DNA from 3 places in the Paenibacillus vulneris genome. Region 3 is predicted to be linked to each of the others. Evidence: riboswitches for the same ligand, from Rfam matches in the RefSeq annotation. Region 3 holds a riboswitch; each other region holds the start of a gene.
What was found. A riboswitch is a leader RNA that binds a small molecule or an ion and turns the genes downstream of it on or off. The one in region 3 is predicted to bind cyclic di-GMP.
Positions count from the first base shown of each region.

Region 1 (5,995 bases), on a different contig from region 3:
TTCTTTTTATCGCCTTAAGACCGATCAATTGCGATAAGTTATGGAAGCTCAGCAGAATCTGTTCTATAAGCTCGAAGCCTGCCAAATGAATCAAAGTGCTGTGAAACTGCTGATCCAAGTGGATAAATGTAACCTCATCATTGTCTCTCATCGCCTTTTCCTGCTGATCGCAGCTGATTTTCAATTGCTTGAGCTGCTGCTCCGTAATTGTCTCGGCGAGCTTCTTCATGACTTCGCTTTCAATAGATGCCCTGACGATAAAAATTTGCTCGATTTCTTTGTCGGTTACTTTCCGAATGGACATCCCTTTTCGCGGAACGGAGGTGATAAGCCCCTCCTTCATTAAATCCAGAAGCGCCTCGCGAACCGGGGTTCTCGATGTGTTCAAAGAGTCGGCCAGCTGTACCTCGGTGAAAACCTCTTTGGAGGAAATATATCCGTTGAGAATCACCTTTTTGATCTCGTTATAGACTCTTTCCTTCGTTGTCGTAGGTTTAACAATCGGGTTCATGTTAAATTTCAACTCAACAACTCCTCACACATCTGGTTGTTTCATCCAAATTTATCAATTACTGCATGTACACATCATACGTTAATGCCTAAAGGACGGTCAACCAGTTTTGCGTGGTTTTTTCCTATAAAACGACAAAGCAGGGAAGGGGACTACCGGTACAGATAGTCCGCACTCTTCCTCTTATGCTTGCCTTTCAGCAAAGCTGTCGACCGGCGCCAATTTATGTTTCTTCTTGCTGCTATACCTTGAACCGGCCGATCAGCTCCTGAAGCTCCTGCGCCATTTTGCTCAAATCGCCTGCGCTTGCCGTAATTTCTTCCATGGACGCCATTTGCTTCTGGGCAGCTGAGGAAACCTCCTGCGCCAGCCCGGTAGATTCCTTCGCTATGTTCGCGGACTCATCGAGGGAAGCAGATACCTCCTCCGTACCGGCTGCTATTTCCTGCGCGACGGCGGAAATTTCCTGCACCTGATCCGCCACCTCTTGGGCAGCCTTGTAGATCAGGTTGAAGGTTTCTCCCGCATCGGCCACGACCTGAATGCCGGTTTCCACTTCCTTGGCATTTTCATTCATAGCTTCAACCGCAAGAACCGTATCGTTGCGAACTTCCCGGATCAATTCGGTAATTTCGTTCGCGGATTGAGCCGATTGCTCGGCGAGCTTTCTGACTTCCTGTGCGACTACCGCAAAGCCCCGGCCCTGTTCCCCGGCACGCGCAGCTTCAATAGCAGCATTGAGGGCCAACAGGTTCGTTTGGGCGGAGATTTCCGTTATCAGCTTGATAATGTCGCCAATCTCCTGCGATTTCGCGTCCAGACGGTTAATAACCGCAGTACATTCCGTAACCTTGTCGTGGATATTGTCCATCTGGTAGGAGATTTTCTCCACTTGTTCCTTCCCTTTTTCCGACTCCTCCGAGGTCTTTAACGCACTTTCGGCCATGACGGAAGTGCCTTGAGCGATACGCTGTACACCGGTAGCCATTTCTTCCATCGCACTGGCGCTTTGCATGGCTCCATGGGCCTGCACGTCCGCTCCCTCCGCTACCCTCTGTATCGATTGGGCTATCTGCTGGGAAGCGACGGAGTTCTGATCCGCACTGGCGGACAGCTCCTCGAAGGTGGCTGCAAGCTGCTCGGAATTCAGCGAGACTTGCCCGATCAAATTCCTCAAGTTCTCGGTCATGGTGTTAAAGTCCTCAGCCAGCTGTCCTACTTCATTACGCGAACGGACCTGCAAATGCTGCTTCAGATCTCCCTGCGCCAGTTGGTTCATCGCTTGTCCTACTCTAACAATGCCTTGAGACATCGTTTGTCCCAGCAGCAAGGCGATGGCGATGCCAATAACCATGATGACGAAGGCAATCAGCAGCGTCCGGAGCCACATGCTGTCCAGAGACTCGGTAAATTCAGAATAAGGCGCCGTGACCACCAGCTTCCAGACGCTGTCCGGGATTTGACGTGCACCCACCAGATGCTTGGAGCCATCCTCTTGGATATAGCCGATAAACGGCTCCTGCATTTGCAAAAATTGCTCATAGCCGGCTTTCTGCTCGGGGGTCGCTGCCGTTTCCAGAATGTTCTCCGTCAGCACCTTGCTCGCATCCGGATGAGCCAAAATATCGCCTTTATCGTTAACCATGTAGGCATAACCGGTTTTGCCGAACTGAATGCGCTGAACGATGGCTGCGATTTGCTCGCGTCCGATGGCGCCCGTAATGACGCCGGTTACGGTACCATTAGCGTCACGGAGAGGAGCAGCGACGTTCATGATCATGCTGTTATCGGCCTTGGAAATCATCGGCTCGCTGATCAGCGTTTTCCCCGTTAACGCCTCCTTATAATAATCACGGGAGCTGATATCGAACTTGGCGCCGAGAGCCTTCTTCTCAATCTGCTGCCCCTGCCCCTGCGTATCAAAAAGCGAGAAGCGCAGGAAATCGGAGTTTCTCGATAAGTAACCCTGCAGCACGCCGACACGCTCGTCAAAGGAATTGCCTTTCACAAAAGCCGGCAGGCCGGTAATTCCATTCGCCTCCGCCGTCACTCTGTCGCGCCATTGTGTAATGAGCTGCGCGTTTAGCTCCAGCTGCTGGCTGACGTTCAATTCAATGTCCTGCTTGAGCATATCTGCAGACGACTTGTACATAAAGCCGCCGACGACGGCTACCGTTACAAAAATAATGGCAATAACGGCAAGCATGAGCTGCAGTTTGAAGCTTCTCCAGGTTTGACTCTGGAAAATGACTGACATTCGTTTGGTTTTCATAGTCCTCTCCCCAACTTTTAATAAAAAATGGCTATTCAAAATTGAATAGCCAAAATATACAAACATCCTCTGTTTTGGCAACCCGGCTATCATAGTTTCCTTATTCAGCATCGAAACCTTAGACCCGTGGCTTTGTGTCTCCATCTTTCGAATGGGTTTACCTTTTTGCTTATGAAATTGTCAAATACAGGAACGCAGTCTTGTCTCAACATCACCTCTAGCTGCCGTTGTACTAATACGATTGCGAGCTTATGTAGGTCTTTGGATGCACGTAGGAGCAATGAAATATTTTACTTTTGTATACATAGTACATAATACTCAATACTACAGTCAATACATTTTTTGACAATCCATTTGTTCTTTCGACAAGAATGCCAGTAAATGTTTGGAAACTTGTCAAAAAAACGTATGTGATTCCGTTCCTATAAATCCGTGCTAAAGAAGAAGCTGTCCTTGAAAAATCAGCTGACTATCGCTCTGAAGAACTGGATATACCTTCCTAATGAAACAAAAAAAACCGCTTGTTCAGCGGCTTTTAGTCATAAAAATAAGTTTATTTTCAATATTGTTCCAGAATAGGACTATATTGTCCCATCCTCCTCGACCGCAAACTCAAAATCATCCAAATCATAAACCTGGACCTGAATCGCCGCCTCGATTACCTTTTCAATAAAATCCGGCTGATCCGTCAAAATCGGCACCTGCTCTTTTATGGATGTCAAAATCAGCTCCGTTTCGATCGGATCGAACGATTCGCCAAACTCTTCGTTGTCGTAAGAGTTTACCATTGTTAACGTTACCACATCATTGATCGGCATCGGTGGACTTTTGGCCCAAGGAACATTCACGGCGCGCTCCATTCTTTTCCGGTTCAACGGCTCCTCCAGCAGCCCGATCAGCTCGGCAATTTTCCCTCTTACATGCGCTTCATCTCTTGGATCCGGCATGATCGGTTCCTTGCTGTCCTTCAGCTCATACAGCTCCCGAATCGTGGTGTAAGGAACGAGGTATTCTACCGGTTGGCTCGGAACGAGCATTTCTCCATACACAGCAAGCATCACAGCCTCTATGACAAAGCTTTTGGGCATCGCTCCGTCCCCCTCTCTATCTGTAATGACTTTTCTTAGATTGTAACGCTCTAATATCCCATTATAGCATTAATGCAGCCTTAACACATCCGAACAAGGCCCTTCCATGCAAATAGGCCCGGCAATCCGGGCCATTGGCCTTCATTGCCGGGCTTTGCGTATACCGTCTTAAGTCAATACACGAGCAACGGACGGAAGCCATCAGCGGGCTTCGTTCTGCAGGATCCAGACCCCTTTGGACGGAAGCTCCGATAGGCCCGTATGCTCCTTTCCTTCCAACAGCTCCCAATATACCGCTTCGCCCAGATCAATTGCCGTTGAACGGTCGTTATGATTAAGCACGAAGGTAAACTGCCGGCCTTCTTTGCTTCGGCGGGTCACCTCAACGCCCTCCGGAGCCACAAGAAGCGGCTCAATTCCGTTCTCCTTGCAAAGACTGAACAGCAGATGGTCCATAAATTCGGCGTCCGGACTCGTTGCGACGTACCATGCCTCTCCCTGCCCGAACCGGTTACGGGTTAAAGCAGGCATGCCTTGATAAAAGTCCGAGCCATACACGGCGAGCACCTCGGCCCCTTCGGCATGAATCAAATCGCACAGCAGCCTGCAGCTGTAAGAGCTTCCAGCTCCTAATTCCCCATAGGAAGCCTCCATCACGATAGAGTTGGATGCTTCCGGCGGCAGCGCATCGATTTCCTCCGCCCATAGGCCAAGCAACGAACGCAGCTCACCGGGATAACCGCCAAGCGTAACTAAGTCGTTCTCGTTCACAATGCCGCTGAAGAACGTCGTGACGAGCTTGCCGCCCTGCCGGACAAACTGCTCCAGCTTCCCGGCGATCCCCGGCTTCACCATATAGAGAAGCGGTGCCAGGACGATCTTGTACGAATCCAGCGGCGTATCCTCGCCGATCAAATCGACCTGGATGTTCCGGTCGAACAGAGCCTTGTAGTACTTCGAGAGCTCATCCAGATACTTGAGCTCCTTGCTCGGCCCTGAGGACATCTCCACCGCCCACCAATTGTCCCAATCGAACAGGATTGCGACCTTGGATTCGATGCGCGAATCCAGCAGCGTGTCTCCTAACCGCTGCAGCTCCTCGCCAAGCTGCGCGCATTCGCGGAAAACGCGGGTATGCTCATGGCCCGCGTGCTCGATGACCGCGCCGTGATATTTCTCGCAGGCGCCGATCGAACGCCGCAGCTGGAAGAACATGACGGTGTCCGCACCGCGGGCCACCGCCTGGTAGCTCCACAAGCGCATGACGCCGGGACGCTTCAGGCTGTTGTAGGCCTGCCAGTTCTGCTGGCTCGGCGTCTGCTCCATCAGCATGAACGGGTCCCCGTTCTTCAGGCCCCGCATCAGATCATGCCTCATGGCCGTTACGCTGACCGGGGTGTCATAACGGGGATAATTGTCCCAGGATACGATATCCATCGATTTGGCCCATTTGAAATAGTCGAGCGTCTTGAAGGTGCCCATCAGGTTCGTCGTTACCTTGATATCGGGGGTAACGGCTTTAAGCTCCTCGTATTCCGCCCGGTAGCACTCCAGCAGCGCATCGCTGTTAAATCGGTTGTAATCGAGAGAGATTCCCTGGAATGTCGTCTTCCCGTCTCCTAGCTGCTCTGTCAGCACGCTGGGCAGCACAATCTCATCCCAGTCATGGAACGTATGCCCCCAGAAGCGCGTGTTCCATGCCTTATTGACCGCTTCCAGCGTACCGTAGCGCTTCTTCAGCCAGACGCGGAACGCCTTCTCGCATTGCTCGCAGTAGCAGCTGCCGCCGTACTCGTTGTTGACATGCCATACGGCTAGCGCCGGATGATGTCCGTACCGCTCCGCCATTTTACGCGCCATGAGGCGGGAAAAATGGCGGTAGGTCGGGCTGCTCGGACAAAAATTATGCCGCCCGCCAAATTTGCGCTTCTTGCCGTCCGACGTGACCCGCAGCACATCAGGGTACCGCTTCGCCATCCATGCCGGCACTGCAGCGGTGGATGTGGCAAGGCAAGCGTAGACGCCGTTCTGCGCCAGCTTGTCCATCACTTCATCTAACCAGCCGAAGTCATAGGTGACTTCGTCGGGCTGCAGCAGAGCCCATGAGAACACAGCTACCGTCGC
Region 1 is NZ_BAABJG010000010.1:70,767-76,761, forward strand. It holds gene ABEA66_RS10540 (GntR family transcriptional regulator) at 1-523, opposite strand, end outside; gene ABEA66_RS10545 (methyl-accepting chemotaxis protein) at 753-2,783, opposite strand; cyclic di-GMP riboswitch class I at 2,857-2,955, opposite strand; gene ABEA66_RS10550 (ADP-heptose synthase) at 3,365-3,871, opposite strand; gene ABEA66_RS10555 (beta-galactosidase) at 4,073-5,995, opposite strand, start outside.
Region 1: linked by a shared signal. The riboswitch ahead of ABEA66_RS10545 (methyl-accepting chemotaxis protein) and the one ahead of ABEA66_RS27415 (EAL domain-containing protein) in region 3 are both predicted to bind cyclic di-GMP.

Region 2 (5,995 bases), on a different contig from region 3:
TACATTCCAGTATCGGCTGGTGACCGAAAAATTCGGCATTCAAAAGATCGCTCTCGTCGTTGGATGGTCAATGGGAGGCATTCAATCATTCCAATGGGGGGCTAGTTATCCAGACATGGTGGAACGAATTGCACCTTTCGCCGGGGTCGCCAAGACTTGGCCCCAAACGTATGTGGTCCTGGAGGGGATGAAAGCTTCGCTCATGGCTGCTGTCCGCTTCGATTCAAGTAAACTAAACCAGTTGACTTCTGCTGATATGCGCGCGGTTGGCCGTGTCTATGCGGGATGGGGCGTATCACAGGCGTTTTACAGAGAGGAACTTTATCGTGAGCTGGGGTTTGACTCATTGACAGATTTTATGGCTGGCGTCTGGGAAGATAGCTTTATGAAGATGGATCCGCACAATGTCCTAGCCATGTTATGGACAGGCCAAAATGCAGATATTAGTGCAAACCCCGTATATAACGGAGATTTCGATAAGGCGCTCAAAAGCATTAAAGCGCTAGCTTGTGTCATGCCAGGGAGCACAGATCTCTTCTGCCTGGCGGAGGATAACGAATACGAGGCTAAGCTAATGCCTAATGCTGTTTTTAATCCTATAGAGTCGATCTGGGGCCATTTTGCCGGTCGCGGCATCAACAAGGCCGATAATAAATATATTGATGACAATCTAAAACGCTTGTTGGCTACGAGATGAGTGCTGATAGTTAAGATTAAAACGAAGGAGCGTGCCGCGGCAGGCTCCTTCGCATTTTTCGCCGATGGACCCGTTAAGATGAACCGTGTCATAAGTAGCGAATTTCATAATGAAGCTGGCAGCGTAACAAAAATGAGCTATGTTTATAGTAGTACAAGCCGTATTATTAAAGAAGAGCTAGACACATGGTATTTGCAATTGATATATGGGAAAAGGGCAAGGGGGCAGTCAATGAACAAAACAGATCGTTTGTTGGCCATCGTGCTGGAGCTGCAAGGCAGGCAAGTGGTACGTGCCGAAGATTTGGCGGCACTATTTGAAACCAGCGTGAGGACCATCTATCGCGACATGCAGGCGCTCAGCGAAGCAGGCGTGCCTATTACAGGCACTACAGGCGCAGGGTATTCCTTAATGGAGGGATATTTTCTACCTCCGATCCGTTTTACAATTGAGGAAGCCGTGACATTACTTATAGGAACAGATTTTATCGAGCAACGATTCGATGATGATTATCGTGATAAAGCTAAGGCTGCTAGGAGGAAAATCGAGGTTACTCTATCAGACAGTGTCCGCAGTGAGACCTCCCGTATACGCAAGTCGCTGCGATTGCTCGCGCCCGGCAAACAGGCTGCTCTGTCAAACGAAAGGGAAAATCTCGATAAGATCCGCCGGGCTCTACTAGATGGGCGAAAGATCCGATTTCATTATTCGAAAAAAATTACGGATTCTACGGGAAGCCGCCATAGCGAACGTACCGTCGCTCCCTATGGCCTTGTACTCGTTGAAGGGTCTTGGATGCTTGTGGCCTGGTGTGATCTGCGCCAAGACATCCGCCATTTCCGGTTGTCCCGAATGGCTGAGCTTATCGAACTGGACGAACGATTCGAGCTCCCGGCGCATTTTGACTTAAGGGAGTATACCCCTTTAGATGATCGCCACTTGCGAGTCTGCCTTCGATTTAATCATGACATCGCAGATAAGGTGAAGGAATCGAACTATCATTTCATAGAGGATATGAAAGAGCATCAAGATGGATTGGATGTGGTCTTACGCGTTCGTCAGCTGGATGAATTGCTGCAATGGGTGCTAGGCTGGGGAGCGGGCGTAATAGTATTGGAACCTGAATCTTTCCAAAATCGAATTCGTGAGGAAGCCCAAAAAATTCTCAAACGCTACTGACATAACGTTGTCAGTAGCCTTTTTTTATAATTGGACATGTAAATGTAAAGGAGATAGATAAGTAAAAAATATGTTATGCAACGGCTGTGGGACACAGCACCTATTATTACTAGGAAGGATGATATGTTATGAATTTCGCTTCTGTACGCATCATTACTGACGATGTGGATCGTCTCGTCGAGTTCTATGAGAAAGTCATGGGGGTTTCGGCGGAGCGACCCGCGCCCGTATTTGCCGAACTCGTTGTGCCATCATGCACCCTTGCAATCGGCCACTCCCAGACAGCGCAGCTAATCGGCGCCGGTTCCGTTGTGGGGGCCAACAATCGCACTGTCATTATTGAGTTCCGCGTCGACGATGTCGATGCTGAATATGTGCGCTTGAAGCCATTTGTCGATAATTGGGTAAAGGAACCGACCACGATGCCGTGGGGGAACCGTTCTATGCTGTTCCGCGATCCCGACGGCAACCTTCTTAACCTCTTCGAGCCGGTGACCGAGGAGGCGATGAAACGGTTTAGAGGTAGACATTGAGGGGCAGTAAAGAACTTGCCGTTACAGACAGCCGGAGAACCGTATCATAAGTAAGCACAAAGTTGGCGTTATGAGAAGCATCAAAGAATTACTCAATGTCTTTGATGCTTCTTTGTTTTGTTTTGTTTTGTCATCGGTTAGAACGAGCGGGACATTTTCGACAAATTCCGACTTGTTCAGAAATTGTTCAGTTTTGACTTGTAGAATTATGTAATGCCAATACAACTGAAAAAGGCAAACCTGACCGAAAGGCAGGGACGCAAAGCCGCGGGCCTTCCCCAAAGTAAATTTGGGATGGTAGCTGGGTTGCCAACGGATTGGCTTTCTTTGTGTGTCCATAGATATCAGAGGAAGGGACCTGCAAAACGATAGTTGAATGGGAGTGGTTTGGTCGTGCAGAACCTGGTTGCAGGAAGAGTTTAAATTAAAGAATAAGGAGACTGGACAATGCAACCAACTTGCCCAGGAGAACTGGGGATTTATGCCCAAATTTTTATGATTCAGTTCTTAAAAACCGAAATCATCTAAACAAATTTTTCGTTGGGCAATAAAATTTGTAACACTTTGCGTTGACTTTGGACGCAACTTTAAACAAGAGGAGGTTTGATAAGCGTGTCCGCAAGATTTGGATTTAAACAAAAGTGGAAGAAAGGCATGAACTTAACGTTCAGCGCAGCCTTGCTGTTCGGAAGCATTGTCGGCGTTGTGCCACAGAAAGCGGCTGCTGCGCCGACTGTGATGACTGGGCCAGGCGGAGTTGCAGACGGCCTGATTTCTTGGGTCAATTTGAGTGTGGCAGACAGTGTGTATTCTACTGCTACAGTCCCGATTGCTCCCACTGTCGCTGGTGCAATTCATCATGTGAATGATCTGGCAGGAGGAAGAAATTGGCAAAACGCCTCGACTGCCCAGTACAAACCCGATGCGATTAACTATAACCCGGGCTTGACAAAGGGCTCGACCAATGGTTTTCTTTCCCTTAATAAGTTTAATGTAGACGATCTATCCAGAGAAGTTTTTTCCGTGCAAAGCAATGCCACTAATAATGCGGGGTTCCCGTGGGAGCTTGGTGGCGACTTTCCAGATAGTATTCCTGGCGAAAAGGCAAAATATACCAGGGATACAATTTCCTCATATTTTGGTACTGATGTCGCTACCCGCCAAAGCCGTTCATTGGATACCGACCAGCAGAATTCGACGAATACGCATGTGATGCATGTATCGAACCTATTTAACAGCAGTGAGAACAAGCATGAGTGGGCTCTCTCTCTGGATGGAAAGCGCATTGGAGAGCCGGCCGTCATAACTCCTTACACGCCTTCTAAATTCAATTCGCAAGAGGGTATTACAACTACTTACTATTTTGGCGCTGGTCATAGTTCGGTTTTAAACGGAGCGACTTCCGAGCTTATTGTATACAATCGCCCGCTAGAACCTGAAGAAAGAAAACAGGTCAATAGCTACCTTGGAATCAAATATGGTTTGACGATCAAGAAGCCGGATGGCACCGGTATCGAGGAATATATCGATAGTAATAAAGGAGTATTCTGGAATCCTGGGAATAGCACAGATGCTACTTACCGGATTACCGGACTCGGTCGGGACGATGCCAGCGCGCTGAAACAAAAACAATCCGTTTCGCAGGAAGACAATGCGCTGGTAACTATTGCGCTCGGTGATAAGATTGATGCTTCGAATGCGGCGGTCACCGGTTTCGACATAAATAACGATAGATCGTTCTTTATGTTTGGCGACAATAATAAAAGCACAGACTTTACTGAGGACGTTGCCGACTCAGGTGCTCCTACAGGGCTAAAGAGCATGCCGCGTCAGTTCACCGTTCAAAAAACGAATAACTGGGCGGATGCCGGGATTACGTTGTCATTAGACCAGTCAGTTATGCAATCGAGATATACATACTATCTGTTGATCAATGGCAAGTTTGATAAGAATTTGCGGCTAACGAATGGTAAAGTTCAGCTTAATACTAATAAATTTGGAAATGTTGCTACGTTTACCTTCGCAAGGGAGAAACAAATGGTTCCAGCCGGATTAGATACCGATCTAATCTCGTGGTTTGAGCTGACGAAAGGTTGGGAAGCAGCGGGAAGCCCAATATCACCTGATGGTAAGTATATTAACAAAATTCAGGATCTGGCCGATCCTTCGAGAGAATGGAATCCTTATTCTTCGACAGCTAGTAGTGGACAATTACTTTCCAATTTGGGAAAAAAAATGATTAACTATCATGATGTAACTGTCCCCCAAACAGGCTCAAGAGTCATGTTCGATACCAATTTGCCGTTCTCTACTCTGCCTGCATCTAACCAGAGGGAAGTTTACTCTGTACAAATCGCAGGAACCCGAGGATTCCCATGGGAGCTTGGGGGAGCCAGGTCGGGGATCACGAAATATATCAAAACAGACATTACTGCAGATTTCGGTACTACTGCTACGAAAACAGTAACACCAACTAAGGATATAACTAGACCACATTTATTGAATGTTTGGAGCGGCGTAGGCGATTGGGGCCTTTCTGTCAATGGCTATCAAGAGAAATCAGACTCAACAAACACAACGCAATGGAATACAGTAACTACATTTAATCACTATATCGGCGGCGCTCATAATCAACCCATGAACGATGGTAATGTTGCTGAGGTGCTGGTTTTCGACAATAAGCTAAGCGATATTGACCGGCAAAAAGTGAGCAGCTACTTTGCATTAAAATATGGACTAACATTGACTAGTCCAGATGGCAGCACCCCGGTTAATTATATTGCCAGCGACGGCACCACAACCATGTGGACAGCTGCAAATAACGCCGGTTATGGTTACCGGATTACCGGGATAGGTAAAGATGGAGCTTTGGACCAAAGAATGTCCCGGTCGGAAGAAGACGGGGCCTTGGTGGCGGTGGCCATAGGTAATGGCGACAGCGATAGTGATAGCGATGGTGATCACTTTGAATCAACGAATGAAGATAATCCGACTGTTATAGATGTCGAGAAGTCGTTCTTTACGTTCAGTGATAATAATGCAGCAACAAATTATACGCTTAAAACCAATCATGCGCCCGGAACGACAGAACATTATTTGAAAAGAATGGAACGTGTGTTTAAGGTTGAAGCCAGTCCGAACTGGAAAAATAATACCGAGCAGAACGTAACTTTCAAATTACTTTCAAATGATGCCGCAGCGCCTATTGATAATTACTACTTGCTTACAAGTGAAGACGGAGTGAATTTTAATGACCCTGTCGAAGCTAACAAATTAAGCGGCAGTTATGAAGTCAAGATCAATAGCAATGATGTAAAATACTTTACGTTTGCCAGAACATATAGGGACGAATTGCAAACAGTGGTTGGCGGTTCCCCTGCTTATGTAGAAGAGAAGTACACAGCAGAAAGCTGGGCCGCTTACCAAACGGCGTTATCGAATGCCAGTGCTGTTCTGGTAGACGGTACGGCTACACAGAAGCAAATTGATCAGGCAAAAGATGCATTGACAGCGGCAATGAATGGCCTAGTATTAAAAGTTCCGAAGCTGGAATCGGCAAGTATTGATGCTGCTTCGAAAACAATCA
Region 2 is NZ_BAABJG010000049.1:2,406-8,400, reverse strand. It holds gene ABEA66_RS31550 (alpha/beta fold hydrolase) at 1-697, shown strand, start outside; gene ABEA66_RS31545 (helix-turn-helix transcriptional regulator) at 929-1,876, shown strand; gene ABEA66_RS31540 (VOC family protein) at 2,005-2,409, shown strand; cyclic di-GMP riboswitch class I at 2,633-2,723, shown strand; partial or broken gene ABEA66_RS31535 (DUF8202 domain-containing protein) at 3,022-5,995, shown strand, end outside.
Region 2: linked by a shared signal. The riboswitch ahead of ABEA66_RS31535 (DUF8202 domain-containing protein) and the one ahead of ABEA66_RS27415 (EAL domain-containing protein) in region 3 are both predicted to bind cyclic di-GMP.

Region 3 (5,995 bases):
AAAGAAGTGGATAGAAGACTCGCTCTGTTGATCAGTTCTCGAAAAGACAGCGAAAAAAAGTCAGGTACGAGAAAGCCGCTGATGACTCCCACCGATGCGGACAATGCAACGTTTTGAATGACGACAGGTTGGGACAGGGCATCTTCCAATTGCAAGCCATCGTATTCATTACGGCAAGTAATCACAATAAACTCATCCCCTGCATACCTGCATACATAATCCTGTTCGTTCGTTAATGCACGCAAGCGATTGGAGAACTCGACAAGAAAATCGTCCCCTACCGGATGCCCATGCAATTTGTTGATTTCACCGAAGTTATTGAGATCAATAAAGAGCAAACGGAATTGTTGGCGACGGTTCAGAAAATGTTCGCCGATATGTTGGATATAAGGTGCACGGTACAGTCCCGTTAGTGGGTCAACGAGTTGGTTCAATTTGATTTGAAGCTTCTCGCGGGTCACGATCCCGATTACCTGATCTTCATGAACGACAAGAAGGCGTTCAATGTGATGCCGCTCCATCATTACCAGCGCGTCCCAAGCAAATTGGTCAGGCGAAATGCTGATCGGGTCTGGGGTCATCGCGTCGGCCACAATGCGATTGGGATGGGAAGAACGGATATCCCGCGACGTAACAATCCCCACGATTGTCCCATGATCCGTGACGACCAGCGAACCGATTTTAAGTTCATTCATCATATCGGACACGTACTGGACGCTTCTTTCGGATGAAACCGTATAGACCGGGGATGACATGAATTCCGCCACCTTCATTGCAACTCCACCTCCCGCTGAATTGATACCGAAATTTTCAGTTCGGAACGAAGAACCATGTTGTCGCTGATCAACCGGTCCGCTTCTTCCAATATGATTTGCATCAGCATACGTTCGTCCAACATTTGAAGAAGGGAGTTCCGAATCAAGACCGCTTCAATTTTGGCATGCTCCAGTTTAACGATTGTAAATTGTTCCGGTGATATCGCCTGCGCCATTCGCTTTACCGCTTCCGGCCCGATCGGGGCTTTTTTCCCGATGATCAACAAATCCTGCATAGGCGGAACTTCAAACTCCGAAATTTTCAAGGAGAGCATTGCTTTCCGGAAATAGTTCAGTTTATCCTGCATCTTGATTACTCCTTCATGTTCGGGTGAGACTTCACGTTCAACCGTTTACGTTAACCGATACGGTTTTCCGAATAAATAGCCTTGTCCCATCTTGATACCCAAAGACAGCGCGGTATCCAAATCTTCTTCTTTTTCAATTCCTTCTAGGATCAGATTGGCCTCGTCATTGCAGTACTCGGCAAACAGCGCGACAACTTTTTGTTTCTTCCTGGATGTACTCAAGTCGGATGCAAAGAATCGGTCGATTTTGATGAAATCCGGCGAGATGTCCAGTATATTCCGAAACGAAGTTGTTCCATCTCCAACATCGTCCAGGGCAATCAGGAAATTCAGTTCACGCAGCAGACGGATGGCATCTCTGAAAGAGGCGCTCTTCCATAAAAGACTCTCATAAATGGACTCGTTAATCTCAAATACGATTTGGTTCCTATAAAGCCCGAATTGCTCGACAAGGGAGTCGAGTAAGTTGATAAACAAAGGCGAGACCAAAGTTGAAGGGAAAATGTTAATAAATAACAGGGTATGTTCCCGTGAGCCCGGAAATCCGAAGTAAGCTGAAATGGCCTCGAAAATAGAAAAAGAATCGACTTCGAACAGCTTGTTCTGCTCCATGGCGCGCTGAAATAAAAGATCTGGATTCATATTGGAGTTACTGCGAATGAGGGCCTCGTAACCAAGGATTCTCTTTTCGGGAAACCCCAAGATGGGCTGGAACATATGATAAAAATCGTTTTGTACAATCAATTGTTCGATATTCGGCATCGAGGCTACTCCCTTTGCTGGAGAATCAAAATAAGAAGCCACCCCGATTTGGGGCAGCTTTGAGCTTGGAAGCAACAAATTCGGCAACCCAGCTACCATAGATATCATCCTTAGGCCTGAAGTTTTGCGCCCCCATTTTTCAATGGGTTTGCCGTTTCGTTTTTTATGATCCAGAAAGGAAGGGATCAGCCTGAGGACCTACAAATAGAACTTCCCCCTTTAGAATGAAGTTAAATGATTTACGACAAAATCCTTCTTTATACCCAATAATTCGCGCAAAAAGCGCCAACTCCTTCCAAACGGGTGTTCCTAAGGGATTGCATTTATCCAAAAATAGTTAAATGCCTCAATTATCATTTGTCATAAAGAATCGCGGTAGATAAGCAAGCAAGCGGTTGGTCCTGATCGTCCCAACCGCTTGCTTTTTCATAGTTTATATCACTTCTCTACAAATCTTCGGTTGCCGGTTCCAACAGTTCCCGTAAAATACGATACGCTTGTCGCTGTTTGGCATCGTTGTGTTTGAGCAACAAGAGAATGCTGGCCCATAACCATTTTTTTTTGTTGCAGATTGGCCTCTTTCTCGTCGTTGAATAAATCGAATACGCTCATATGTAATGCCAAAGCAATTTTTTCAATCGTTTGAAGTTTGACGTTTTTTTCGCCGCGTTCAATCTGTCCAAGATATGTCGCGGCCATGCCGATCGTTTCGGCTAGTTTTTCTTGCGTCAAGTTTTGCTCGATGCGGTGTAAGCGAATTTTTGCTCCAACGATTTGCGCAAAAGTAGCCATGTCGTCTTTTACAACCCTTCTCTATAGTAAAGTGTAGTCAAAGCGGTTAGAGGGATGGAGTACTCTTAAACTACAGTAAATCCTCTTTATTGTACCTTTAAATTGTTTAAGCTATAATTTTCCACGGAGTTGCAAAGTCAAGTCACATATTCCTTTATGTTTAGATTGGATAAAAGGAGTCGAAAGTTATGCATCATGTCATGATCGCTGCACAGACTGTATTATATGGGAAACGGCAGGAAATCGGCTTAAGCCATAATCAAGTGGTCCAGCTTTCCAAGGAGATTACGAGACTGACTCGATTATTGGAAAACGTAAGTCAACAGACTGAGAATGGAATGCGAGAAATAAGGGGGAGGGTTGCCACGAGGCTGCTTAGCAAGGAGCAACTGCTCGAATGTATAGCGACAGCTTGGAACATGGGACTTGAAGAAGAGTTTGTTGCTTTTTTGTTCAAGAAACTGCTATGGATGGAATCCTATACGAAATTGTCCGAAATGGAATAGGAGGTTGTCTTCAGAAAGAATGCTTGATGGACGTATTATATTCTTGTATTCCGGAGTATCTTCAATGAAGTTGAAAATGGTTACGGCATTGCTGCCGACGTGGAAGCGCGATTGATCGGATGCATCAATCGCGCCGCGAATCCATGATTTGAACATCGGAATTTCTTTAGATTTAACATCTAGGTTTGGCTAGGCTTTAACTTGTACCTCCCCGTATTGGTCAGTTGAACATGGATTCGTATGTTTCGTAAAGAATACTCATGCAGCACAAAATGATTTTCGTCTTCGATCCGGTGCCATACCGAGGGATAGCGTCGAAACAACGACTCGCCCAGATTATAAACATCAACCTTCCGCTCAAAGCCTTTCCGGTAAGTATGGCGAATTTGTTCTTCAATCTTTCGTTCGGCCAGGTCGATCAATTCTTTCTCGGACATTTCCTGATGCAATTCGTTAATGCCTGCCTTTACCGTTAGCTCGACGTCAAAATAAACGCGAAGATCTTGAACAGACGGCTTGATGCGCACTTTTGGCTTCTCCATGACCAATACAGCCGCTAACGATTTTTCACGTTCGAGAGAAAGCGGCACGCGAACCGTCTTTTTATGCATCCAAGGCAATCCTTGCAAATCGTCCGGATCCAATTCTCCATGGTACCGATTGTTCCAAAACACGGTTATACCTGCATATTCTAACAACGGATGCGTTTTTCTGCTTACTTCCCACTGATTTTTCTCAATCCGTAGAGCAGGCAGGTAACTCATCCGCGAATCTTCTTTCAGCGTCATGACAAATTGATACAACCTGATCGGTGAAATGATCGATCGTTGCCGATACTGGTCCTCCGGATTGTGCAAAATGGACATCATCGGAGACTCATTAAAGAACGGAGTTGAGTTGAAAATATCTTCAATCGATTCTTTGGTACTGAAAACCCAAACCAAATAGCGGATTTCCCTGTAACGGTTCAGCAAATCCAATACATCTTGAAATTTATTCTGTTTCAGAATGTGTTCGTTGAACACGAGCGTGGAAACATGACCCCAAAACACTCTTTGTTGCGACGTCTCATATAAATTGTTTGCAGCTTCCGTAAACGATGCGCCTGTTCCTTTACCGACCCATACAGGTGCTTCCCTCGATTTTTGTTGTCCTTCCAACTTGGCGACGCTGGAAAAATCAATAAGTTGCAAATACACAATGTACTTTCCGTCACGATAATCGAACCCGATGGCGGTTGCATAACTAATATTTTGAATTTCCTTAATATTCCAGCAACCGGTCGTGATGACGAGTAAAGCAATCAAGATTCCTGTTATTTTCATGCCTTTCATTTTGATTGTTCTCCCCGGTTTGTATCGTCAATCGTATGAAGCATCTCCGGACGCTTTCTCTTCCACGCCAATGGCAACCGAAACAAAGCATGCGGTAAATCTTTAAAAAACGGAGGAGACATCGGGGCCAGATACGGAACCCCGAAAGACTGAAGAGACGCCAGCAAAACCAGCAACAAAAATACGCCGAGAAAAAAACCGTATAAACCGAATATGCAAGAAAATATAAACAGTATGATTCTCAGTATGCTCACCGCACCTCCTAACGCCTGATTGGTAAGTGTTGCGCCGAATACATGCGTGATCGCGCCGATGATCACGATTCCGGGCGACAAAATTCCGGCTCGAATGGCTGCATCGCCCAAGATTAAGCCTCCTACAACGGTAAGTGTCGAACCGATAGAGGAAGGAAGGTGAACGCCGGCCTCGCGCAACATTTCAAGAAAAATGAGCGCAAGAAACATCTCCAGGCCGGTGGATAAGGGGATCCCGAGACGATTCACGGTCAGCGTCGCCAGCAAGTAAAATGGAAGCTGGTCTTGATGATAAGAAAGCAGGCAGAGCCAAAATGCGGGAAGCATGAGCGACACGAATAAACCTAACAACCGCAACATTTGTCCGAACGTTGAGGATAACGCTGTAAAATGAATGTCTTCCGGCGTTTTGATCAGGAGCATTAAGTTAGCCGGGCCAATTAATGCCGCCGGCGTTCCGTCCACCAATATAACAAATCGCCCGTTCGTCAAGCAGTTGACGGTAAAGTCGGGTCTTCCGGTATACGCCATAAGGGGAAATAACGCCCATGTCGGTTCAATCATTTCTTCAAGTTCCGTAGCGCTGAATACTCCGTCTATCGTTATCTTCTGCAGGCGCTGTTTCACCTCCTGTATGACCTTTGGATCGGCGATATCGTACATATACATCAATCCGATCCGGGTTTGCGTACGTTCGCCAAGCACCATTTGCTCATAGGCTAACGAAGGCGATTTAAGCCGTTTGCGGATGAGCGCGGCATTGGTGGCCAACTCTTCCACAAAACAATCCTTGGCTCCCCGAACGGAGACTTCGACATTTGATTCTTCCGGTTTTCTCGCCGGAAGCTTGGCAATATCAACGGAACAGATGATCTGAAGCGCAGGAATATACATGAGCAATTTGCCTTCAAACACCTGTTGTGTTGCTTTCCGTTGCCAATTATCATCCGGCAGACGTTCCAGTTGAAGCTGACTCGCCGTTTGAAGCATGCCCGCGTCCGTAAAGCCGTATGTCTCATAAAAACGTTGCAAACGGGGAAGCACCACCTCATGAATCATATGTTGGCTATCGCTCATCCCTTCGCAGAAGACGAATAGTACGGTTGAACGTTCCTCCAGTGCGTTCAAGGTGTAAGTATGATGCTTGACATCGGCGCAACGATTGAACAAATTTAAAATAACTGAAGCATCGGCCAGTTCAACGGCTGGCCGTTCGGAAGTTGA
Region 3 is NZ_BAABJG010000035.1:53,797-59,791, reverse strand. It holds gene ABEA66_RS27425 (GGDEF domain-containing protein) at 1-773, opposite strand, end outside; gene ABEA66_RS27420 (hypothetical protein) at 770-1,123, opposite strand; gene ABEA66_RS27415 (EAL domain-containing protein) at 1,169-1,885, opposite strand; cyclic di-GMP riboswitch class I at 1,965-2,048, opposite strand; gene ABEA66_RS27410 (helix-turn-helix domain-containing protein) at 2,324-2,677, opposite strand; gene ABEA66_RS27405 (hypothetical protein) at 2,866-3,183, shown strand; gene ABEA66_RS27400 (Ger(x)C family spore germination protein) at 3,363-4,517, opposite strand; gene ABEA66_RS27395 (spore germination protein) at 4,514-5,995, opposite strand, start outside.